Regions from separate parts of the Streptomyces sp. NPDC029956 genome, predicted to be linked through region 2. Evidence: riboswitches for the same ligand, from Rfam matches in the RefSeq annotation. Region 2 holds a riboswitch; each other region holds the start of a gene.
The links. Region 2 has a riboswitch for ZMP and ZTP ahead of ACZ4XX_RS38795 (serine hydroxymethyltransferase). Riboswitches for the same ligand answer to the same signal wherever they lie in the genome.

Region 1 (7,578 bases), on a different contig from region 2:
CGGCCAGCGTCTGCTGGCGTTTGTGCAGGTCAGGTACCATTCTCTGTTACTCAGAAGAAGCCGAGCTTCTTAGGGGAGTAGCTGACCAGCAGGTTCTTCGTCTGCTGGTAGTGGTCCAGCATCATGCGGTGGGTCTCGCGGCCGATGCCCGACTGCTTGTAGCCGCCGAAGGCGGCGTGGGCCGGATAGGCGTGGTAGCAGTTCGTCCAGACGCGGCCCGCCTGGATGGCGCGGCCCGCGCGGTAGGCCGTGTTCGTGTCGCGGGTCCAGACGCCGGCGCCGAGGCCGTACAGGGTGTCGTTCGCCGTGCTGATGGCGTCGTCGAAGTCCGTGAAGGACGTCACCGCCACCACCGGGCCGAAGATCTCCTCCTGGAAGACCCGCATGCGGTTGTCGCCCTCGAAGATCGTCGGCTGGACGTAGTAGCCGCCCGCCAGATCGCCTCCGTGTTCGACGATCTGGCCACCCGTCAGAATGCGGGCGCCTTCCTTCTGGCCGATCTCCAGGTAGGAGACGATCTTCCTCAGCTGCTCCGCCGAGGCCTGCGCGCCGATCATCGTGTCGGTGTCCAGAGGGTGGCCCGGGACGATCTTCTCCGTGCGGGCGATCGCCGCCTCCAGGAACTCGCCGTAGTGGCCTCGCTGGACCAGTGCGCGCGAGGGGCAGGTGCAGACCTCGCCCTGGTTGAGGGCGAACATCGTGAAGCCCTCGAGAGCCTTGTCGCGGAAGTCGTCGTCCGCCGCCCACACGTCGTCGAAGAAGATGTTCGGCGACTTGCCGCCGAGCTCCAGCGTCACCGGCTTCAGGTTCTCGGAGGCGTACCCCATGATCAGCCGGCCGGTCGAGGTCTCGCCGGTGAAGGCGATCTTGGCGACGCGCGGCGAGGACGCGAGGGGCTTCCCGGCCTCCTCGCCGAAGCCGTTGACGATGTTCAGGACGCCCGGCGGAAGCAGATCCGCGACCAGGCCGAGCCAGAAGTGGATCGAGGCCGGGGTCTGTTCGGCCGGCTTGAGGATCACCGCGTTGCCCGCGGCGAGCGCCGGCGCCAGCTTCCAGACCGCCATCAGGATCGGGAAGTTCCACGGGATGATCTGCGCGACCACCCCCAGCGGCTCGTGGAAGTGGTACGCGACGGTGTCGTCGTCGATCTCGCTCAGCGTGCCCTCCTGGGCCCGCAGCGCCCCCGCGAAGTAGCGGAAGTGGTCGATGGCGAGCGGGATGTCGGCGGCCAGTGTCTCCCGGACCGGTTTGCCGTTGTCCCAGCTCTCCGCGACCGCGAGCGCCTCCAGATTGCTCTCCATCCGGTCCGCGATCCGCAGCAGGACGGCCGCGCGGTCGGCCGGCGCCGTCCGCCCCCACGCCGGGGCCGCCGCGTGCGCCGCGTCGAGGGCGCGTTCCACGTCCTCCGCGGTGCCGCGCGCGACCTCCGTGAAGGGGCGGCCGTCGACCGGGCTGGGGTTCTCGAAGTAGCCGCCGAGCGCCGGAGCGACGTACGCGCCGCCGATCCAGTGGTCGTAACGTGCCTCGAACGAGATGAGTGCGCCCTCGGTACCGGGTGCGGCGTAACGGGTCATGGGCCTGGCCTCCCTGGGACGCGCCGGCCGTCCCTGACCGGCGCTCACCGGCGAGTGTGCGGCCCCGGACGTTGCAAGACCGTTGCACCGGCGGACAGTTCCGCCTCCAGTGAGTCGAGGCGCGCGCGTACGGGCGGGAGTCGAGGCGCCGGAACCGCCGCGCACAACGCACGCCAGACCACCAGGTCGTCCTCGCCCCAGCTGCTGTACGCCCAGTCCGCGAGCAGCCCGGGATCACCCCGGTCGACCAGCGCCGCCCGCAGTCGGCCCGTGAGCCGCTCCCTCAGCCGTACGACCCCTGGGGCGAGCGAGGCCGGCAGGAGCGGGCCCGCGTACTCCCCGGCCGCCGCCGCGACGGCCCCCGAGGCGAGCCGCCGGTCCACCGCCTCGAAGTCCGCGTCCACCCCGCACGCCAGCCGGTACGGGCGCGAGCGCAGCGCGTCCGGCCCCAGCAGGGACCGGAGCCGCGACAGCTCCGCCCGCAGGGTCACCGGCGTGACGGACTCGTCCTCGTAGAGCAGGGTGAGGAGCTCATCGCCGCCGATTCCCTCCGGGCGGTGCGCGAGCAGGACCAGGATCTCGCTGTGCCGGCGGCTCAACCGGACCCGCCGGCCGCCGAGCGACAGCAACGCCTCGTCGCGGCCGAGCGCCGCGAGGCTCACCCTGCCCGTCTCCGGTGCGGGCCCGAGCAGCGCGAGCTGCGACTCCGCCGCCCGCGCCACGGCCTGGACGAACCCGAGACTGTGCGGATGCGCGAGCCGCCTCCCGCCCGTGATGTCGACCGCGCCGAGCATCCGCCCGCTGCGCGGGTCGTGCACGGGGGCGGCGGCGCAGGTCCAGGCCCGCACCGGGTGCCGGAAGTGCTCGGCGGCGACCACCTGGACCGGCCGGTCGACCGCGAGGGCGGTGCCCGGCGCGTTCGTCCCGGCCGCCGCCTCCGACCAGCGTGCACCGGCCACGAAGTTCATCCTCCGCGCCTTGCGCAGCGTGGTCGCGTGGCCCTCGACCCACAGCATCCGGCCGGCCGCGTCGCACACCGCGAGGAGATGCTCCCCGTCCGTCGCGTATGCCCCCATCAGTTCACGGATCACCGGCATCGCCTGCGCCAGCGGATGGCCGTCCCGGACGTCGGCGAGTTCGTCCTCGTCCAGCTCCACCCGGGCCGCTCCGTCCGGACTCACGCGCGCGCGTGCGGAACGGCGCCACGACGCGGCGACCAGCGGCCGGACCTGCCGGGAGCCGGCGGCCTCGGCAAGGACGTCGGGCGCCGGCCTCGTCTCCCCGCCGCCGCGGGCCGTCCCGTCCGCCTTCTTCGTCCGTCCGGCCACCCACGCTTCGCTCAACTCGGCCTCCTCGTCGAGGTCGTCCCGGCCCGTCGCGCTCATCGTGATGCGCGACGGCGCGGTCGACAAGCGCCTGGGCGCCGCTCCCGCGCACCCTGTCCGGGACCGGCCCCCGAACGCTCACGTACAGTAGGGCTCGGGCCGTGACTGGCGCTTGAGGTGGATCACCACCGGGGAGCGGCCCGGCGGGGGCGTGCTCGAACGGCGCGACCGTACCGATGCCGTGCGCCTGGGCGAACCACCTGTCTGAGACGACGCCCAGGAGTTGCCATGTCCACCAGCACCGCCACGCTCATGGACGGTACGGCCCTCGCCCGCCGCACGGTCGAGGAGACCGCCGCCCGCGCCGCAGAGATCACCCGTCGCACCGGAGTCACGCCGTGTCTCGCGACCGTCCTGGTGGGTGCGGACCCGGCCTCGGTCACGTACGTGAAGATGAAGCAGAACCGCTGCGCGAAGGCCGGAATCCGCTCCAAGCACGTCGAGCTGCCCGCCACCACGACGACCGAGGAACTCGTCGCGGCCATCACGGCCCTCTCCGAGGATCCCGAGGTCCACGGCATCCTCCTCCAGCACCCCGTCGGCCCGCACATCGACGAGCGTGCCGCCTTCGAGGCCATCGCCCCGGAGAAGGACGTCGACGGCGTCACCATGGCCTCCTTCGCCGCCATGGGCTTCGGCCTGCCGGGCTTCGTCTCCTGCACGCCCGGCGGCATCATGCGCCTCCTCGACGCGTACGACGTGGACATCCGCGGCAAGCGCGCCGTCGTCGTCGGCCGCAGCGCGATCCTCGGCAAGCCGGCCGGACTCCTCCTCCTCGGCCGCGATGCCACCGTCACCTACTGCCACTCCCGCACCGAGGACCTCTCCTCCGTGGTCCGCGAGGCCGACATCCTCGTGGCCGCCGTCGGCAAGCCGAACTTCATCAAGGGCGCGGACATCAAGCCCGGCGCCGTCGTCATCGACGCCGGCTACAACCCGGGCAACGTCGGCGACGTCGACTTCGCCTCGGCCGCCGAGCGCGCCTCCCTCATCACCCCCGTTCCGGGTGGCGTCGGCCCCATGACCATCGCCGTGCTCCTCGCCCAGACCGTCGAGGGCGCGGAGCGCCAGCTCGGCCTGTAGGACCGGTTCGTGACGGGGCGGCGGACGGGGCGGCGGGCGGGATCGCGGTCGGCGATGGTCACGTTTCTGTACAGGCCGCTCCCCGCGCCCCTAAAAAGGTGGCCGCGGAGCCGCCGACCGGCGAATCTTGACCTTGTGCCCCACCCGTCCCACGCCACCCCGTCGCCGGACCGCCGACCGGGCGTACACGACTCGCCCGATGAGCCCAGATCGTTTGAAACATCGGATATGTCTGATGTGTCGAATGTGGCCATCGAGGCGGCCCATGCGGCAGCCGGCCCGCTCGTCCCGTCCTCCGTCTCCGGCGCGTCCGGCGTGTCCGACTCGCTCGGCGAGCCGGGGCCGCGGCACGTCTCCGGTACGAGCCCGGTGAGCTGCTCTGTCCCGGCCGCACGGCCTGGCTTCGATTCCGGTTCCGATTCCGGTTCTGATTCCGGTTCCGACTCCGGGTGGTCGCCCCGCATCGCCCGGCTCGGCGCGCCCCGGCCCGGGCCGGCCGCCCGGGGTGCCCGTCGGTTCGGCGTGCCGCTCGTTCCGCTGCTCGTCGCCGGGCTCGTGGCGACCGCGTTCGTCGCCGCACGGGGCGGGACCGAACAGGGCGGGACCGAGCAGGGCGTGTCCACGGCCGAGCGGCCCGGAAGCGACCAGGTCGGCGCGCCGTCACCCGTCATCTCCGGCGACGACCGTGCCGAGGCCACCCCGCCGGGTGGCGGAGGACCGACGGACACGCGGACGCCCGACGGCGGGGCGACCGGCGCCTCTCCCACCGACACGCCCTCAGCCGCCGTGACCTCGGACGCCACGCCGACACGTACCGCCTCCCCGCACCTGACCGTCGACCCCCGGGAGGTCGCGTCCGCGACGCCCTCCCGGACCGGCGGCGCCAGCGCCACGTCCCGGCCGACCCGCCCCACGACGGGGGGTGGCGGTTCGTCCCGCCCCGTCTCCTTCGAGGCGCTGCGCGTCGGTGACTGCTTCGACATCGACCGTGGCGCGCCCGGCACCGCACTCCGGCGCTCCTGCGACACGCCGCACCACGCCGAACTCGTCACCCGGCTCCGCCTCACCGGTCGCCATGCCACGGACACGGGGATCCGCGAGGCGGCCGCACTGCTCTGCCGCGAACCGCTGCGCCGCAAGGCGGCGCGGCAGCCGCTCGGCACGCGCTGGACCACCTTCGTCCAGTACCCGTACCGGACGAGCTACCTCCTCGGTTCGGACGCTGTCGCCTGCAGCCTGGCCGCCCCCTCCACCGGGGGCGGCACCCTCAGCCGTCGACTCCAGTAGGACCGGCGGCGAAGGCAGTCGCCAGCGCCGTCGCCGGATCTCGGTCCGCAGGTCCGGCGGGGGACCAGCGGGCACCCGACTTCAGGTACGGCCACCAGCGCCCGTCCTCGCCGAGCCGCAGCTGTGCGTCCGCACCCACCACCGTCCACCGCGCGCCGCCGGACCGTCGCACGGTCGGGCGCTCGTCGTCCTCCCAGGCCTCCGTGAGCCGGGTTCCCGCCCACGCGAGCGCCTCGGCGTCCGGCGTCCACTCCTCCTCCAGTACGGCGAGGGCGGCGGCGCCTCCGAAGCCCCACGCGCGCGTGGCGACCTCCATCTCCGCCCGCGTCCGGCCCGAGCCGGCGGCGAGCCGCGCCGTGATCCACGGCACGGGGGAGTCCGACGCCAGCCGCACCGCGTCCTGAGCGACCGTCAGCGGAGCCGTGACAGCCTTCAAAGCTGTCGGAGCCGACGGAGCCACGGGCGCCGGGGCGCTGCCGTGGAGCGACGTTCCGCCGGCCGACGCCCCGACGGAGAGCGCCTCCACCAGCATCCGGTGCGCGCGGCCCGCCGCGTCGGACGCGAGGAACTCCAGGGCCGCCGGGTCCACCCCGGGCTCCGGTTCCGTCTCCGTGTCCAGGGACGGCGACCGCCCCGGCACGTCCTGAGCGGCCGGCGGCACGGGGAGCGGCGGCACGAGGAACCCCGCCGCGTAGGCCTCCTCGGCCGACACGCCCGGCATCCCTCCGGCGCCGTCGACCGTGTCCGCGTCCGGTGTGTCGGCCGAGCCCCGCCCGCCGCGCGCGGCACGCGAGGCGCTGCGCGCCTGCAACTGGTCCAGGAGCATGCGTTCGCCGCGCCCCCGCATGAGGAGCAGGACGAAGGGGTCCTCGTCGAGCAGGCGGGCCACCTGGTAGCAGAGCGCCGACGTGTGTGGACAGTGGTCCCACGCCTCGCAGCCGCACTTCGGGTCGAGATCGCCGATCCCCGGCAGCAGTTCGAGCCCGGCCGCAGCCGCGTCCTCGACCAGGTGCGGCGGCATCTCCCGGTCGAGGAGTGCGGCGATGTGTCCCGCGCTGTCGACGGCGAGGTCCAGGAGCCGCTCCCACTCCTCCTCCGAGAACTCGCGCACCAGGACGTCGCTGCGGTACGACGTGCCGTCGCGGTCCTTCACCACCGCGGTGATGCGACCGGGCCGCACCGACACGGCGCCCACCGCTCCCGCGCGCGCGTGCCGCCGTCCCGCCTTGAGCTGCTGGCCGTCGAGCGCGGTGTCCTCCAGGGCCTTCAGCCACGCCAGGCCCCACCAGGTCCTGGCGAAGGACCCACCCCGCGTGGGCGGCAGCGCCGCGAACGTCCGCTCGTCGCCCTCGTGTCCGTATCCGCTCATCGCGCGTCACCCCGCAGTCGTACGAGCTCCGCCAGCTCGGCATCGGTCAGTTCGGTCAGCTCCGGCGGGGTGTCCCCGCCGGTCCCGAGGACGGTGTCCGCCAGCTCCCGCTTGCGGTCGAGCATGGTCGCGATCCGGTCCTCGATCGTCCCCTCGGCGATGAGCCGGTGCACCTGAACCGGGCGGTCCTGTCCGATCCGGTACGCGCGGTCGGTGGCCTGGGCCTCCACGGCCGGGTTCCACCAGCGGTCGTAGTGCACGACATGTTCGGCGCGAGTGAGATTGAGCCCCGTCCCGGCGGCCTTGAGAGAGAGCAGGAAGACGGGGACCTCGCCGGTCTGGAACCGGGCGACCATCGCCTCGCGCTCGGCGACCGGCGTCCCGCCGTGCAGGAACTGCGTCCGCACGCCCCGCGCCGCGAGATGGGCCTCCAGGATCCTGGCCATCCCCACGTACTGGGTGAAGACCAGGGTGCACGCACCCTCGGCGAGGATCGTGTCGAGGAGTTCGTCGAGCAGCTCCAGCTTGCCCGAGCGGCCCTCGATCCTCGGCCGCTCCTCCTTGAGGTACTGGGCGGGGTGGTTGCAGATCTGCTTGAGCCCGGTCAGCAGCTTGACGACCAGGCCGCGCCGCGCCATGCCGTCGGCCTCGGAGATCGCCGCCAGGGTCTCCCGTACCACCGCCTCGTAGAGACCGGCCTGTTCCGGCGTCAGGGAGACGGTCCGGTCGGTCTCCGTCTTCGGCGGAAGCTCGGGCGCGATGCCGGGATCCGACTTGCGGCGGCGCAGCAGGAACGGGCGGACCAGAGCCGAGAGTCGCGCGGCCGCCGCCGGGTCACGGCCGCCCTCCACGGCGGCTGCGAACCGGGTCCTGAAGGCAC
Region 2 (7,578 bases):
TACGGGAACTGGAGCTCACGCACGAGGGGGCCCGCCTCGTCCCGGATCCGGTGCTGGAGCCGGTTGCAGAAGGGCACGCCCTCCTGCAGCTTCACGAAGACGACCGGGGAGAGCGGGCGGAAGGTCCCGGTGCCCTTGAGGCGCACGGGGAACGGCTGGTGGTCGGCGGCGACACCCGCGAGGTGCGCCTCGATCTCCGGCAGCCGCTCCTCGGCGACCTCCGTCGGCGGGACCAGCGTGACGTGCGTGGGGATGCCGTACGCGGCAGGGTCCCCGAAGCCGACGCGCCGCTCCTGGAGCAGGCTGCCGTAGGGCTCCGGGACCGCGATCGAAACGCCGAGCGTTACGGTCCCCACGTCGTTCTCCTCCGTCGTCGGTCGACTTGTGTCGGGTGGTCCAGCCGCCAGTGTGCGGCCTCCACCACCCTTTGGGCCAGGGTCCTTGGTCTCAGTGCTTGGCCGGCAGGAAGCCGATGCGCTCGTACGTCTGCGCCAGCGTCTCCGCGGCGACCGCGCGGGCCTTCTCGGCTCCCTTGGCCAGGACCGAGTCCAGCGTCTCCGGGTCGTCCAGGTATTCCTGGGTGCGGGTCCGGAACGGAGTGACGAAGTCCACCATGACCTCGGCGAGATCCGTCTTCAGCGCGCCGTACATCTTGCCCTCGTAGCTCTTCTCCAGGTCCTCGACGGAGGTGGAGGTGAGGGTGGACATGATGGTGAGCAGGTTGGAGACGCCGGCCTTGTTCGCCGGGTCGAAACGGATCACCGTCTCGGTGTCGGTGACCGCGCTCTTGACCTTCTTGGCGGTGGTCTTCGGGTCGTCCAGGAGGTTGATGAGGCCCTTCGGCGTGGACGCCGACTTGCTCATCTTGATCGCCGGGTCCTGGAGGTCGTAGATCTTCGCCGTCTCCTTGAGGATGTACGGCGCCGGGATCGTGAACGTCTCGCCGAAGCGGCCGTTGAAGCGCTCCGCGAGGTCACGGGTCAGCTCGATGTGCTGGCGCTGGTCCTCGCCGACGGGGACCTGGTTGGCCTGGTAGAGCAGGATGTCCGCGACCTGCAGGATCGGGTACGTGAAGAGGCCGACGGTGGCGCGGTCGGCGCCCTGCTTGGCGGACTTGTCCTTGAACTGGGTCATGCGGGAGGCCTCGCCGAAGCCGGTGAGGCAGTTCATGACCCAGCCGAGCTGGGCGTGCTCGGGGACGTGGCTCTGGACGAACAGGGTGCAGCGCTCGGGGTCGAGACCGGCGGCGAGCAGCTGGGCCGCGGCCAGCCGGGTGTTGGCGCGCAGCTCGGCGGGGTCCTGCGGGACCGTGATCGCGTGCAGGTCGACGACCATGTAGAAGGCGTCGTGGGTCTCCTGGAGGGCGACCCACTGGCGGACGGCGCCGAGGTAGTTGCCGAGGTGGAACGAGCCTGCCGTGGGCTGGATTCCGGAGAGCACGCGGGGAACGTCAGAGGCCATGCACATCATTCTCTCAGGTGTGGGAACCGATCCCGGACTGCCGGTGTATCAAGAGTGTGAGGACGCGGGAGGGGGGCCTGGTCGACGACGAGGCCGCGGTGATCGCACGGGTACGCGCCGGGGAGCCGGAGGCGTACGCGGCGCTGGTCCGCGCGCACACGGCGGTCGCGCTGAGAGCGGCGGTGGCGTGCGGCGCGGGCGCGGAGGCCGAGGACGTGGTGCAGCAGGCGTTCTTCAAGGCGTACCGCTCGCTCGGGCGCTTCCAGGAGGGCTCGGCGTTCCGGCCGTGGCTGCTGCGGATCGTCGTCAATGAGACCAGGAACACAGTGCGGTCGGCGGGTCGGCAGCGGGCCGTCGCCGACCGGGAGGCGGACCTGCTCGGGGGCGAGCCGCGGATACCGGAGTCGGCCGACCCGGCGGTCGCGGCGGTCGAGCGGGAGCGGAGCAGACGGCTCCTCGACGCGCTCGACGGGCTGGGCGAGGACCACCGGCAGGTGGTGATCCACCGCTATCTGCTCGAACTGGACGAGACGGAGACGGCCCAGGCGCTGGGCTGGCCGAGAGGGACGGTGAAGTCCCGGCTGAGCCGGGCGCTGAAGAAGCTGGGGCTGGTGCTCGGGGAGAGCCTGACGGAAGGACCGGAGGGAGGTGAGGGGCGTGGCTGACGAGGGTCTGCCGGACGAGCTGAGGGAGCTGGGACGGCGGCTGCGGGTGCCTGACGTGGACGGGGAGTCGATGGCCGAGCGGGTGCTCGCCCAGCTCCTCGCCGAGCAGGTGCCGACGCCGGTGCCGGTCCGCCGTCGACGGCAGGCGTGGGCGTCGGTGCGGGGCTGGGCGCGGGCGCGGTGGCGGGCTCTGGTCGCGGGCCTGACCGGGGTGCTGATCGTCCTGGTGCTCACCCCGCCGGTGCGGGCGGCGGTCGCGGAGTGGTTCGGCTTCGGCGGGGTCGCCGTGCGCTACGACCCGGAGGGGCGGCACGTCCCTGCCGGGGGCCCGGTGCCGGGGTGCCCGGATCCGGTGCCGCCGGCGGAGGCCGGGCGGCTCGCGGGGTTCGAGCCGCTGATACCGAGGGCGCTCGGCGCTCCGGACGCGATGGCGGTGACGGGGTCGGCCGAGCGGGGCCGGGCGGTGATCAGTCTGTGCTGGCGCGACGGGGAGCGGACCGTCCGGTTGGACGAGTTCCCGGCGCGGCTGGACATCGGCTTCGCCAAGCAGGTGCGGACGCAGCCGGAGTGGGTCGATCTTCCGGACGGCGCGCAGGGGTACTGGTTCGCGGCGCCGCATCTGCTGACGTTCCCGATGACGGACGGGACGGGCTCGGCCTGGACCCATGAGGTCCGCACCGCGGGCCCCACGCTCCTCTGGACGAGGAACGGGGGCGCGCTCACCTTCCGTCTGGAGGGCATACCGGACCGTGAGGAGGCCCGGCGGACGGCGGAGTCGGTCGGCGGCTGACGGGCGGGGGCGGCCCCGAGCGGGCTGGACCGGCAGGGCGGGCCCGAGCGGCTGGACCGACAGGGCGGGCCCGGCCGGGCCGCCCCTGGGGTTGGCCGCCCGGGCGCCGCCGCGGGGGTCAGACCGGGAGGCCCGGGGCCGGGAAGGCGGTCAGAAGGTCGGCGACCTCCGCGCGGACGGCGGCGAGGGCCTGCTCGTCGCCCGTGCCGGCGGCCGCGACACCGCGGTCGATCCAGTCGGCGACCTGGTCCATGTGCTCCGTGGTGAGGCCGCGGGAGGTGAGGGAGGGGGTGCCGATGCGGATGCCCGAGGGGTCGAACGGCTTCCGGGGGTCGTAGGGGACGGTGTTGTAGTTGACGACGATGCCCGCCCGGTCGAGGGCCTTCGCGGCGATCTTGCCGGGGACCTGCTTGGGGGTGAGGTCCATCAGGATCAGGTGGTTGTCGGTGCCGCCGGACACGAGGTCGAAGCCGCGGGCCAGGAGCGCCTCGGCGAGGGCCTTGGCGTTGGCGACGACGGCGTGGGCGTAGTCACGGAAGGAGGGCAGGGACGCCTCGCGGAGGGCGACGGCGATGGCGGCGGTGGTCTGGTTGTGCGGGCCGCCCTGGAGGCCGGGGAAGACGGCCTTGTCGAGGGCCTTGGCGTGCTCCTCGCGGGACATCAGCATGGCGCCGCGCGGGCCGCGCAGGGTCTTGTGGGTGGTCGTGGAGATGACGTCCACGTACGGGACCGGGGACGGGTGGGCGCCGCCCGCGATCAGGCCGGCGATGTGGGCGACGTCGGCGACGAGCACGGCGCCGGCCTCGCGGGCGATCTCGCCGAAGGCGGCGAAGTCGATCGTGCGGGGCAGCGCGGTGCCACCGCAGAAGATCACCTTGGGGCGTTCCTTGAGGGCGAGGTCGCGGACCTCGTCGAAGTCGATGAGGCCGGTGTCCTGGCGGACGCCGTACTGGACGCCGCGGAACCACCTGCCGGTGGCGGAGACGCCCCAGCCGTGGGTGAGGTGGCCGCCCATGGGCAGGGCCATGCCCATGACGGTGTCGCCGGGCTCGGCGAAGGCGAGGTAGACGGCGAGGTTGGCCGGGGAGCCGGAGTAGGGCTGGACGTTGGCGTGGTCGACGCCGAAGACGGCCTTGGCGCGCTCGACGGCGAGGGTCTCGACCTGGTCGATGTTCTGCTGGCCCTCGTAGTAGCGGCGGCCGGAATAGCCCTCGCTGTACTTGTTCTGGAGGACGGTGCCGGAGGCTTCGAGGACGGCGGCGGAGACGTAGTTCTCGCTGGGGATGAGGCGCAGGGTCTCGGCCTGGAGACGTTCCTCGGCGCCGACGAGGGCGGCGAGCTCGGGGTCGGCGGCGGCGAGCGCGGGGTGCGTGGACGGGTGCTGCGGCGTGGTCATGGTGGTGTCCTCCGGGCGTCGGTGGGCCCCGGGGCACTGCGTGAGAGGCGCGGCGCCACCCGGGACTTCGGTCCCGTGACGCCCAGGCGGGCGGCGTCTCGTGTGGTCTGCCGCGCACGGCTCCCCCGGGGTCGCTTCCCCGTGCGCCAGTCGCCGTGCGTGTTTTCAGAGTAGCGGGCGCGCCGCGCGCGAGGTTTCCCGGTCCGGCATCCGAGCGACGATAGAAACAGGGGCCACAACCCCCTCGTCGGGGTCATCCCCCGAGCCCGCAGGACGAACGGAGATCCCGTGTCGAGCACACAAGACGCGATCGCTTCGGCGGAGGCGCACAGCGCACACAACTACCACCCCCTGCCGGTCGTCGTCGCTTCGGCGGACGGCGCCTGGATGACCGATGTCGAGGGGCGCCGCTATCTCGACATGCTCGCCGGTTACTCGGCGCTCAACTTCGGGCACGGCAACCGGCGTCTGATCGACGCGGCGAAGGCGCAGCTGGAGCGGGTGACGCTGACGTCGCGTGCCTTCCACCACGACCGGTTCGCCGAGTTCTGCACCCGGCTCGCCGAGCTGTGCGGGAAGGAGGCGGTGCTGCCGATGAACACCGGCGCGGAGGCGGTCGAGACGGCCGTGAAGACCGCCCGGAAGTGGGGGTACGAGGTGAAGGGCGTGCCGGACGGGCACGCGAAGATCGTGGTGGCGGCGAACAACTTCCACGGCCGGACGACGACGATCGTCGGCTTCTCCACGGACCACGAGGCGCGGGACCACTTCGGTCCGTACACGCCGGGGTTCGAGATCGTGCCGTACGGGGACCTGACGGCGATGGAGGCGGCGGTCACCGAGAACACGGTGGCGGTGCTGCTCGAACCGATCCAGGGCGAGGCGGGTGTCCTGGTCCCGCCGGCGGGCTATCTGGCGGGGGTGCGGGAGCTGACCCGGCGGCGGAACGTGCTGTTCATGGCGGACGAGATCCAGTCGGGTCTGGGCCGGACGGGCCGGACGTTCGCGTGCGAGCACGAGGGCGTGGTGCCGGACGTGTACATCCTGGGGAAGGCGCTGGGCGGCGGGGTGGTGCCGGTCTCGGCGGTGGTCGCCGACCGGGATGTGCTCGGGGTGTTCCGGCCGGGTGAGCACGGGTCGACGTTCGGCGGGAATCCGCTGGCCTGCGCGGTGGCCCTGGAGGTGATCGCGATGCTGCGGACGGGCGAGTACCAGGAGCGGGCGGCGGAGCTGGGCGAGCACCTGCACGCGGAACTGGGGCTGCTCGTGGGCGGCGGGGCGGTGGAGGCGGTGCGCGGTCGCGGGCTGTGGGCCGGGGTGGACATCGCGCCGTCGCACGGCACGGGCCGGGAGATCTCGGAGAAGCTGATGAAGCGGGGTGTCCTGGTGAAGGACACCCATGGTTCGACGATCCGGATCGCGCCGCCGCTGGTCATCTCGAAGGAGGACCTGGACTGGGGTCTGGAGCAGCTGAGGGGTGTGCTGTCGGAGGAGTGACGAAGTCCGCTTGAGGGGACGGCGGACGCGGGCCGGGACGAGGCAACTCGGACCATTGACACGACAGTTGGTCTAGGCCAATGATGCCGCCATGTCGAGACTCCGCCTGCGTCACGCCGTGCGTGCCGCGCTCGCCGCCCTCGTCCCCCTCGCGCTCCTCGGCGCGGTCACCGGACCCGCGCACGCCGCCCCGAGGGCGGCCTGGCCCGAGCCCGTCCCGGTGGTCTCGCACATCGAGACCACCGACCCGGTCGTCTTCATCACCATCGACGACGGCTGGTTCCACGACCCCGCCGCGGCGAAGCTGCTGCTCGACCGGCGGGTGCCCGCCTCGCTCTTCCTGCTGCCCGGCGCCTACTCGTACGACTCCGGCTACTTCCACACCCTGCTGAACCAGGGCCCCTCCCGCGTCGAGAACCACACCGTCGACCACCCGGACCTGACCACCCTCGACGCCGCCGGCCAGAAGGCGGAGGTCTGCGGGGCGCGCGACCGGCACCTCGCGCGGTTCGGCGACGGCCCGCGGCTGCTCCGGCCGCCGTACGGCGTGTACGACGCGACCACCCGGGCCACGGCCCGCGCCTGCGGGGCGAAGGCGGTGGTGACCTGGACGTACGACCTCACCACCTGGGGCCGATGGACCCCGCCGACGCCGGCCCTCAAGGCCGGCGACATCGTCCTGCTGCACTTCAACGAGACGCTGGAGCAGGACCTGACGCGGGCCCTCGCGGCGGCCGAGGCCGCGGGCCTGCGGCCGGCGCCGCTCAGGGACTACGTCCCGGAGTAGGCGGGAGGCCCCTAAAGGATCACGTGCGGGAGGAAGCGGGCGTACTCGTCGGTGACGAGGCCCGCCGACTCCCGGATGCCGAGTCCCGCCGCCTCGTCCTCGACGACCCACGCGCCGAGCACCACCCGGTTGCCGTCGAAGTCGGCCAGCGGGGCCAGCTCCTGGTAGCAGCAGGGCTCCCCGTCCCGTACGAACGGCTCCGTGCCGGCCTCGTGCAGGGTGACGCCCGCGCCCTCGCGGCCGAGCAGCGGCTTGGCGACCCAGCCGGTGGTCGTGGCGAGTTCACGCGGCCCGTCGAGGTAGGCGGGCAGCAGGTTGGGGTGGTCCGGGTACAGCTCCCACAGGATCGCCAGGAGCGCCTTGTTGGAGAGCAGCATCTTCCAGGCGGGCTCGATCCAGCAGGTGGTGCCGGTGCCGCCGCCGTTGTCGAGGGTGTCCAGGACGTGCCGGCCGAAGCGGTCGGTGGTCAGCCACTCCCAGGGGTAGAGCTTGAAACAGCTGCGGATGAACCGGAGCCGGTCGTCCACGAAACGACGCGAGAGCCGGTCCCAGCCGATCCGCTCCACGGAGAGCGCCTCGGTCTCCAGCCCGGCCTGCTGGGCGGTCTCGCGCAGATACGCGACCGTCATCAGGTCCTCGCCGAGCTCGTCGCCGTCCGAGTGCACGAAGTGGAGGGGGCCTGGAGGCAGCAGACGGGCCTGCTTCCGCCATGCGTCGACGAGCCGTTCGTGGAGGGAGTTCCACTGGTCGGCGCCGGGGAAGCGCTCCTCCATCCAGAACCACTGCGGGCTCGCGGCCTCCACGAGCGAGGTGGGGGTGTCGGCGTTGTACTCCAGCATCTTGGCCGGGCCGCCGCCGCCGTACCGCAGGTCGAACCGCCCGTAGAGGGAGGGGAGTTCGGCGCGCCGCCGCCAGGACTCGGCGACCAGGGACGCGAGCTTCGGATCGGTGATCCCCAGCTCGGCGAACCGGTCCCGCTCGA
Region 3 (7,578 bases), on a different contig from region 2:
CCGCGTCGAAGGGCACCCGTGCCCCCGCGTCGGGTGCCGACTCGTCGAGACACGTGTCGAACGCGGTCTTCCAGGCCGCCGCGTGCAGAGAGGCCGAGTCGAGGAGTACGCCGTCGGTGTCGAGAACGACACCGCGCGGCGGCGGGGCGCCCGCCGGCGGGCCGTTCATCCGGTGGCCGCAGTGTCGGGCACCTGGACGGCCGCGTGCTGCGGGCCGCCGAGTGCGACCTTGACGGCGCCGGTGTCGGCCGCGCGGCCGAACACGTCGTAGGCCTCTTCCATCTGGTCGAGTTCGAAGCGGTGGGTGACCAGTTCCGCCGCGGGCAGCCGTCCGGCCGCCATCATGCGCAACAGCATGGGGGTGGAGGAGGTGTCGACCAGGCCCGTGGTGATCGTGACGTCCTTGATCCACAGGTCTTCGAGGTGGAGGGCCACCGGCTTGCCGTGGACGCCGATGTTGGCGACCCGCCCGCCGGGACGGACCATGCGCGTGCACATCTCGAAGGACTCGGGGAGGCCCACCGCCTCCATGACGACATCGGCACCCAGACCGTCGGTGAGATCCGCGACCAGCTGCTCCGGGCCTTCGTCGGCCGTCGCGGTGGCGTCGGCGCCGAGCTTGCGGGCGGCGGCCAGCCGGGACTCGGCGAGGTCGACGGCGACGATCCGTCCTGGGCTGTAGAAGCCCGCCGTGGCGATGGCGGCGAGACCGATGGGACCGGCGCCGACCACCACGACCGTGTCGGCCGGCCGGACGGCACCGTTCAGGACGCCCACCTCGTACGACGTCGGGAAGATGTCGGCGAGCAGGACGGCGTCGAAGCTGTCGACCGCGTTCGGGAGCGGGTGGACGGACAGGTCCGCGAACGGCACCCTGACGTACTCCGCCTGTGTGCCGTCGATGAGGTGGCCGAGGACCCAGCCTCCCCCGCCGCGGCACTGGCCGTAGCGGCCCTCGCGGCAGAAGCGGCACCGGCCGCAGGCCGAGATGCAGGAGATCAGGACGCGGTCCCCGGGCCGCACGGTGCGCACGTCCCGGCCGGTCTCGGCCACTGTGCCCACCGCCTCGTGGCCGAGGACACGGCCGGGCGTCACCTCCGGCACGTCGCCCTTGAGGATGTGCAGGTCCGTGCCGCAGATGGTGACGGCGTCGACCCGCACGATCGCGTCGCCGGGGTCCCCGATCCCGGGATCGGGTACGTCCTGCCAGACGACACTGCCCGGTCCATGGAAGACGGCTGCCTTCATGGCGTCCACCCACTTCCTCTCGCGCACTCGGGTGTTCCCTCGTCCAGGCTCGACCGTCGGCCCAGGACCACGCATGTGCCGATCGGCCCAGAGGAGGGGCCGGTCGGGCTCTCGCGACCCGGCCGCCACCCATGCGAGCGTGGAGTCCGGATCACGTTCCGAAGGAGGGCCGGCCATGTCCGAGGCAGCCCCGAACCCGGCTCCCACCGACCTGCGACCTGCTCTGCTGAGTTTCCTGGGCGGCGTGGGCACGGTCACCGGCAGCAAGTTCCTCGTCGAGAGCGACCATGCGCGGATCCTCCTCGACTGCGGTCTCTTCCAGGGTTTCGCGGACCTGCGTCGCCGCAACTGGGAGCGGTTCGCCCGCGACGCCGCCGACATCCACGCCGTGGTCGTCAGCCACGCTCATCTGGACCACTGCGGCTACGTGCCGCGCCTGGTCCGGCAGGGCTTCCGGGGACCGATCCTGACCAGCGCGCACACCGCCCGGCTGGCCGGAATCGTGCTTCGCGACAGCGCGCGGCTCCAGATGGAGGCCGCCCGGCACGCCAACGAACACGGCTGGTCCCGACACCGTCCGGCCGAGCCGCTGTACGACGACTCCGACGTGGAGAAGACGCTGGCGTTCTTCGACACGGTCCCCGTCGGGGAGGACGTGGAGATCATGGCCGGCGCCCGGTTGAGGCTCCACCACGGCAGGCACATCCTCGGGTCCGCGTGGGCGCACCTGACCCTGGAGGACGGGCACACCCTGGCCGCCTCCGGGGACCTGGGCCGACCAGGGCACCCCTTGCTGCTGCCGCCGGAGCCGTTCTCCGGCGCGGACGTTCTGCTCATGGAGTCCACGTACGGCGACCGGCGGCACGACCGGGAGTCCGCACGGACGGAGTTCGCCGCAGTGATCGAGCGGACCGTCACCAGGGGCGGCACCGTCGTCATCCCCTCCTTCGCGATCGACCGCACCGAGGTCGTCCTGCACGAACTGACCCGGTTGCGCGAGAGCGGCATCCTGCCCCGATCGGTCCCCGTGTACGTGGACAGCCCCATGGCCCTCGCCGCCCTCGACGTCTACCAGGACGCGGTGGCCGAGCGTTCGGCGGAGCTGCGCGCGTGCCGCCTGGAACGGCTCGGGGCTCAGCTGCCCCTTGCGCCAGGATCTCGGGGAGAAGGACCGGAGGCGAAACCGGTCGGTGCCTCGGCGAGGCGGTGCTCGCACGCCTCGCCACGGCGATGGCACGCGGGATCCTGTCGGCCCGCAGCCGCGCATCGACGACCTGATGCCCTGCGTGGGCGCGGAACCCCTGGCCTGCGCCCGGTGAGGAGAAAGCAATGAGCACCCAGCCGTTCACCGTCGCCGATGTGATGACCAGGAAGGTCGTCGCCGTGCGGCCCGGCGCGGAGTTCAAGGAGATCGTCGCCGCGATGGAGCGGTGGAAGGTGACCGCCGTACCGGTGGTCGAGGGCGAGGGCCGTGTCGTGGGCGTGGTCTCCGAGGCGGACCTGCTCCTGAAGGAGGAGTTCCACGACCACCGCCTCGGGCTCATCGAGCAGATGCGGCGGCTCGGTGCCACGGCGAAGGCCGGATCCCGACGCGCGGCGGATCTGATGACCTCGCCCGCGATCACCGTCGCCCCCGACGCCACCCTGCCGCAGGCCGCCCGCCTGATGGCCGCCCACGGCGTGAAACGGCTGCCGGTCGTCGACACACGCGGCACGTTCCAGGGGATCGTGAGCCGATCCGACCTCCTGAAGGTGTTCCTCCGCCCGGACGAGGACCTCGCGGCCGAGGTTCGCCATGACGTCGTCGAGCATCTGTTCCCCTCCTGTCACCACCGGATCGACGTCCGCGTCGAGGAAGGCGTCGTCATCCTGTCCGGCCGGGTCCGCGACAGTTCCCTGGTCCCCGTCGCAGCACGACTGACACGAGCGGTCGAAGGCGTGGTGGACGTACGGTGCGAGCTCACCGCCGACTCCGAGGTGTAGTCCCCGGTGCGGGGCGGGCGCGGACCGGCCGCGGTTCCGGGTGGTCGGCGAGCAACGGCTCGCCGGCGTCGAAAGACGGAGCGCGTGTGTGCCGAACCCTGGTCGGCCTCGGCGTGGTCATTCGTCGCCGGGCTCGGGAGCTCCGCAGCCACACGGGCCGGTCCCGCAGCCGTTCGGCATCGCGCCGGGCACGCCGGCGTGCTCCGCCGTCCCCGTGCCCGGCGTAGACGGCTCCGCCGAGGACGACTCCGTCGTGGTCACTGACGTCGGTGACGGTCTCGGCCGGCACGACGACCGCGTCGATACCGTCGGCCTGCCGTGTCCGGCCGATCTCGTCGGCGATTCCGGCGGTGGCGCCGTGAGCGCCACGTCCGGGCCGCCACCGCCGTTGCTGCCGTAGGCGACGAGCACTCGCTGCGGGCCGTTGCTGCCGTAGGCGACGAGAACTCGCTGCGGATTCACGAGGTCTCACCCTGGGCGGTGCTTCCTCCTCGCGTGACCTGGATGGTCCGCCCGCGCGTGGTCTCCTCGTCGGGCATGGGGACGCGGACGGTGAGAATGCCGTCCTTGTACGAGGCGTCGACACCATCTGCGGGAATCGTCGCCGGAAGGCGCACGGTCCTGCGGAACGCTCCGTAACGGAACTCCGAATGCTCCTTGTCCTGCTCGCTCCCGCTGTGCTCCGCACTCACCGTGACGAGATCGTCGTCGACCGTGATGGTGATGTCCTCCAAGTCCATCCCGGGCAGTTCTGCCCGCAGCACGCACTCGCCACCGCCGGTGGACATCTCGACCGGGATGGAGTGGGCGGCCGTGGCGGGGCGCCATCCCGGCAGGCCGGGGAACTCGCTGTTGAACAGGTCGTTGAAGTCGGGGAAGAGGCTGCGCCTGCGTTCCACCTTGCTTCCGGACATCGTTCCCTCCTGGTCCGTGGTCCTGGGACTCGTCTGATCCCGCGAACGGATGAGGAGCCGAGGCCGACTCCGTAACCCACCTTTCCGCCGTGCCCTCGCACGGTGGAGTGCCCAACGGGCCGCCGAGGAGGGCCGAACGGTCCGCTCCGTGAAGGGACCGGTCGGCCCCCCTGCCTCAGGGGGCGGTCTTTCAAGGAGCTCGCGAGCCACCACCCCCCTCCCGACCCGGAGCCGCACGAGCGAGTCACGGAGGCCTCGACCGCTCCAGTGCCCCTGAGCAGTGCGTGACGGACCGCTGCCGTCGGGGGCGCCGAGAGTGGCCCTGCCCGCCCGACCGGAGAAGGCTGACCGTGATGTCTGACAGGAGAGCCGAACGCATCGCGGATCTCATCGGGCTGCTGCGGGTGGCCCCGGGCTCATGGCCCGCCGGTCGAAGCCGCATGAGGGAGGCGGAAGGCCGGCCGGGCGCGACCGGCCCGGGAGAAGGGGTGAACGCCCGCTGTTCGAACGCGCGTTGCCGGTGCTCGGCAGGCGGGGCTACGATCGCCCCCGGTCGTGACTGGCGAGAGTGGAGCACCACAGGGAAGCGGCCCCTCCCCGGATCCGACGCCGACCGCCTGGGCGTCCTCCCCCAGCCTCCCCAGCACCCCGAGGAGACCCGGCGTGGACATGCGTTACGGAATCAACCCCCAGCAGGCGGCGGCCAGGGCCGTACCGGTGGACCCGGAGCGGGTCCCGCTCCGGCTGCTCCAGGGCCGCCCCTCGTACATCAACCTCCTCGACGCGCTCAACTCCTGGCAGCTGGTGCGGGAGGCGGCGCGGACCCTGGGCCGGCCGGCCGCCGCGTCGTTCAAGCACGTCTCCCCCGCCGGCGCCGCGCTCGCGGGCCCGGTCGACGAGGCGACCGCCCGGCTCCACGACGTGGACGCACGCACCGTCGGTGAGCTGACCAGCGCCTACCTGCGCGCCCGGGACGCCGACCCGAAGTCCTCGTACGGCGACTTCGTGGCCGTCTCGCACGAGGTGGACGTGGAACTGGCCGAGTTCCTCACCCGGGTGGTCTCGGACGGGATCGTGGCCCCCGGGTACGCCCCCGGGGTGCTGGAGGTCCTGGCGAGGAAGAAGAACGGCGCCTTCCTGGTGATGGAGGCCGATCCGGCCTTCGAGCCGCCGGCGGAGGAGTCCCGGGACGTCTTCGGGCTGCGGCTCGTCCAGGAGCGCGACCGGGTCGAGCTCTCCGAGGAGGTGCTGGCCGACGTGCACGTCGGCGCGCTCTCCACGGAGACCCGCTGCGACCTGCTGCTCGGCCTGGCCGTGCTGCGGTACACCCAGTCCAACTCGGTCTGCTACGTGCGGGACGGCCAGACCCTGGGGATCGGGGCGGGCCAGCAGTCCCGGGTGGACTGCACCCGGCTGGCCGGGGGCAAGGTGGACACCTGGTGGCTGCGCCGCCACCCGCTGGCGCAGGCGCTGGAGTTCCGGCCGGGCGTCCGCCGCCAGGACCGGGTGAACTGGCAGGTCCGCTTCGTCGAGGGCGACCTGACCGACGACGAGCGCGCCCGCTTCCGCGAGGCGGTCGTGACGGAGCCCGGCACCCTGGACGCGGCCGAGCGGGCCGCCTGGCTCGCGAAGCTCACCGGGGTGTCCTTCGTGTCGGACGGGTCGCTGCCGTTCCGGGACAACGTCGACCACGCCCGCCGGCACGGGGTGACGAGCATCGCCGAGCCCGGCGGTTCGATCCGCTCCGGCGATGTCGAGGACGCCTGCCGCGAGTTCGGCATCGCCCTCGCCCGGACCGGCCTGCGGCTGTTCCACCACTGAGCCCTCCCCGTCCCCTCCCTCCGCGAGGAGGGCCCCTCCGAGGCCCGCCATCCGGCGGCCCGTCACCGTCCACGCTCCCGCCGCCCGGCCCGTACCGGCTGCGGTTCGTCCGCGCACACCACCACCGTCGGCCCCCTGCCGCACGTGGTCCGCCGCCACCAGCACCGCGGGGAGCGCCAGCCCGGCGGCGATCCCGGAGCGCTCCACGCCGCGCACGTGACGGACTGTGCCCCGCCCCCGGGGGGGGCGGATTCCAGCGATCGTCGCAACACGTGACCATGGGAATCTGGTGCGACGGCGTCGGTGCGCAGAAGGGGTCTGCGGCCCTCGGGCCGCAGACCCCTTCAGGCTGCGTATTCGAGTTCCGGCTGGGGCTACGCGTCCTTGAGCTTGGTCACGATCCACTCGCCGAGTTCTCGGGTCATGACGGTGTGGCCTTCGTTGGTGGTGGCGCAGAGGAAGTCGTGGAGCTCGCTGCGCTCCCGGTCGACCTTGCTGTAGAGGGCGTCGTGGTTGGCGATGTCGGCCGATGCGACGGCGCTGATGGTGGGGACGAAGGTCGACGTGTTGTAGGTCAGTTCCGACGTGTCGGGGTGGTTGATGACGTTGGCCAGCAATGCGGCCACGCCGAAGTTGGAGGCGCCGCCGAGGAGCTCGGGGAAGAGACCACCGGGAGCGCCGTCGATTTCGGGGAAGCCGGTGGTGTTGATCGAGACCTCATCCTGGCCCCCCTTCTGCATCCGGGCGACGGTCTGGCGCCCCTCGCCCTGGGTGAGCAGCTGCGCCGCCAGCTCAGGACCGGAGGCGTCCATCGCGGAGCTGTCGGCGGGGATGTCGTTCCCGACGCCGGTGCCCGTTCCGTTGGCGACACCGAGCAGGCGGGGCCTCTGGGGCCAGTCGCCCATCTGCTCCAGTGCGTCCAGGAAGTCGGTCCGTGCCTTGTCCTGGCCGGCGGCGACGTCGAGGGTGGTGTTGGTTCCCGTTGCGAGGTGCCAGCGCAGCATCTGGCGTGCGGCGGAGCTGTTGATCAGGTCGGAGTAGAGGTTGAAGAGCTGCTGGTCTTCGCCTCCCCCCCAGTGGGCCTTCACGAAGTGGGCGAGCGCCTGGACTCCCAGGGGCAGCCACGCGCCGTGGTGCGGGGTGTCGTAGGAGAGGTAGGTGGAGGTTTCGTGCTGCTCCATGTTGCTTTCCATCTTGGCCAGGGCGTAGCGGGTGACCAGGCCTCCCATGCTGAAGCCGCCCACCGTCAGCGGGCTGCTGCCCTCGCGCTCGGCGAGCGTCCGCCTGATGCACTGGATCGCGACCTCGGCGTTGTCGAGGACGGAGGCGGTGCGGTCGGTGAAGCCCAGGACGATGACGTCGAAGCCGGCCTGGCGCAGCGTGGAGACGAACGGGTACTCCCCGTTCTCCAGGCCGTCGTACAGGATGTCGACGTTGGTTCCTGCCGGAGCGAAGCCGTCGGCGAGGATCACCGGTCGCTTGAGGACTTCCTCGCCGGGTGACCTGAAGACCCACGCGGTTCCGCTGGCGGTCGGGGTGCGCAGATCCCACTTGGTGTCCCAGGGGGCGGACTGCACGGAGGCGCGCTCGGACCCCGGAGGGGTACCCCAGA

Region 1: it holds a riboswitch for ZMP and ZTP, as region 2 does, so the genes downstream of both, ACZ4XX_RS12425 (bifunctional 5,10-methylenetetrahydrofolate dehydrogenase/5,10-methenyltetrahydrofolate cyclohydrolase) here and ACZ4XX_RS38795 (serine hydroxymethyltransferase) in region 2, are expected to answer to the same signal.
Region 3: it holds a riboswitch for ZMP and ZTP, as region 2 does, so the genes downstream of both, ACZ4XX_RS17145 (phosphoribosylaminoimidazolecarboxamide formyltransferase) here and ACZ4XX_RS38795 (serine hydroxymethyltransferase) in region 2, are expected to answer to the same signal.

Annotation. Positions count from the first base shown of each region.
Region 1 is NZ_JBVHZJ010000012.1:93,130-100,707, forward strand. Features, by position in the region: gene exaC (acetaldehyde dehydrogenase ExaC) at 51-1,574, opposite strand; gene ACZ4XX_RS12420 (GAF domain-containing protein) at 1,619-2,959, opposite strand; ZMP/ZTP riboswitch at 3,051-3,159, shown strand; gene ACZ4XX_RS12425 (bifunctional 5,10-methylenetetrahydrofolate dehydrogenase/5,10-methenyltetrahydrofolate cyclohydrolase) at 3,188-4,042, shown strand; gene ACZ4XX_RS12430 (hypothetical protein) at 4,565-5,329, shown strand; gene ACZ4XX_RS12435 (SWIM zinc finger family protein) at 5,310-6,698, opposite strand; gene ACZ4XX_RS12440 (SNF2-related protein) at 6,695-7,578, opposite strand, start outside.
Region 2 is NZ_JBVHZJ010000094.1:8,427-16,004, forward strand. Features, by position in the region: gene ACZ4XX_RS38775 (2'-5' RNA ligase family protein) at 1-356, opposite strand, end outside; gene trpS (tryptophan--tRNA ligase) at 448-1,461, opposite strand; gene ACZ4XX_RS38785 (RNA polymerase sigma factor) at 1,518-2,126, shown strand; gene ACZ4XX_RS38790 (hypothetical protein) at 2,119-2,916, shown strand; gene ACZ4XX_RS38795 (serine hydroxymethyltransferase) at 3,035-4,312, opposite strand; ZMP/ZTP riboswitch at 4,386-4,476, opposite strand; gene rocD (ornithine--oxo-acid transaminase) at 4,601-5,809, shown strand; gene ACZ4XX_RS38805 (polysaccharide deacetylase family protein) at 5,901-6,596, shown strand; gene ACZ4XX_RS38810 (glutathionylspermidine synthase family protein) at 6,608-7,578, opposite strand, start outside.
Region 3 is NZ_JBVHZJ010000018.1:83,148-90,725, forward strand. Features, by position in the region: gene ACZ4XX_RS17120 (HAD family hydrolase) at 1-169, opposite strand, end outside; gene ACZ4XX_RS17125 (zinc-dependent alcohol dehydrogenase family protein) at 166-1,248, opposite strand; gene ACZ4XX_RS17130 (MBL fold metallo-hydrolase) at 1,424-2,581, shown strand; gene ACZ4XX_RS17135 (CBS domain-containing protein) at 2,578-3,231, shown strand; gene ACZ4XX_RS17140 (Hsp20/alpha crystallin family protein) at 3,690-4,145, opposite strand; ZMP/ZTP riboswitch at 4,691-4,775, shown strand; gene ACZ4XX_RS17145 (phosphoribosylaminoimidazolecarboxamide formyltransferase) at 4,815-5,966, shown strand; gene ACZ4XX_RS17150 (esterase/lipase family protein) at 6,341-7,578, opposite strand, start outside.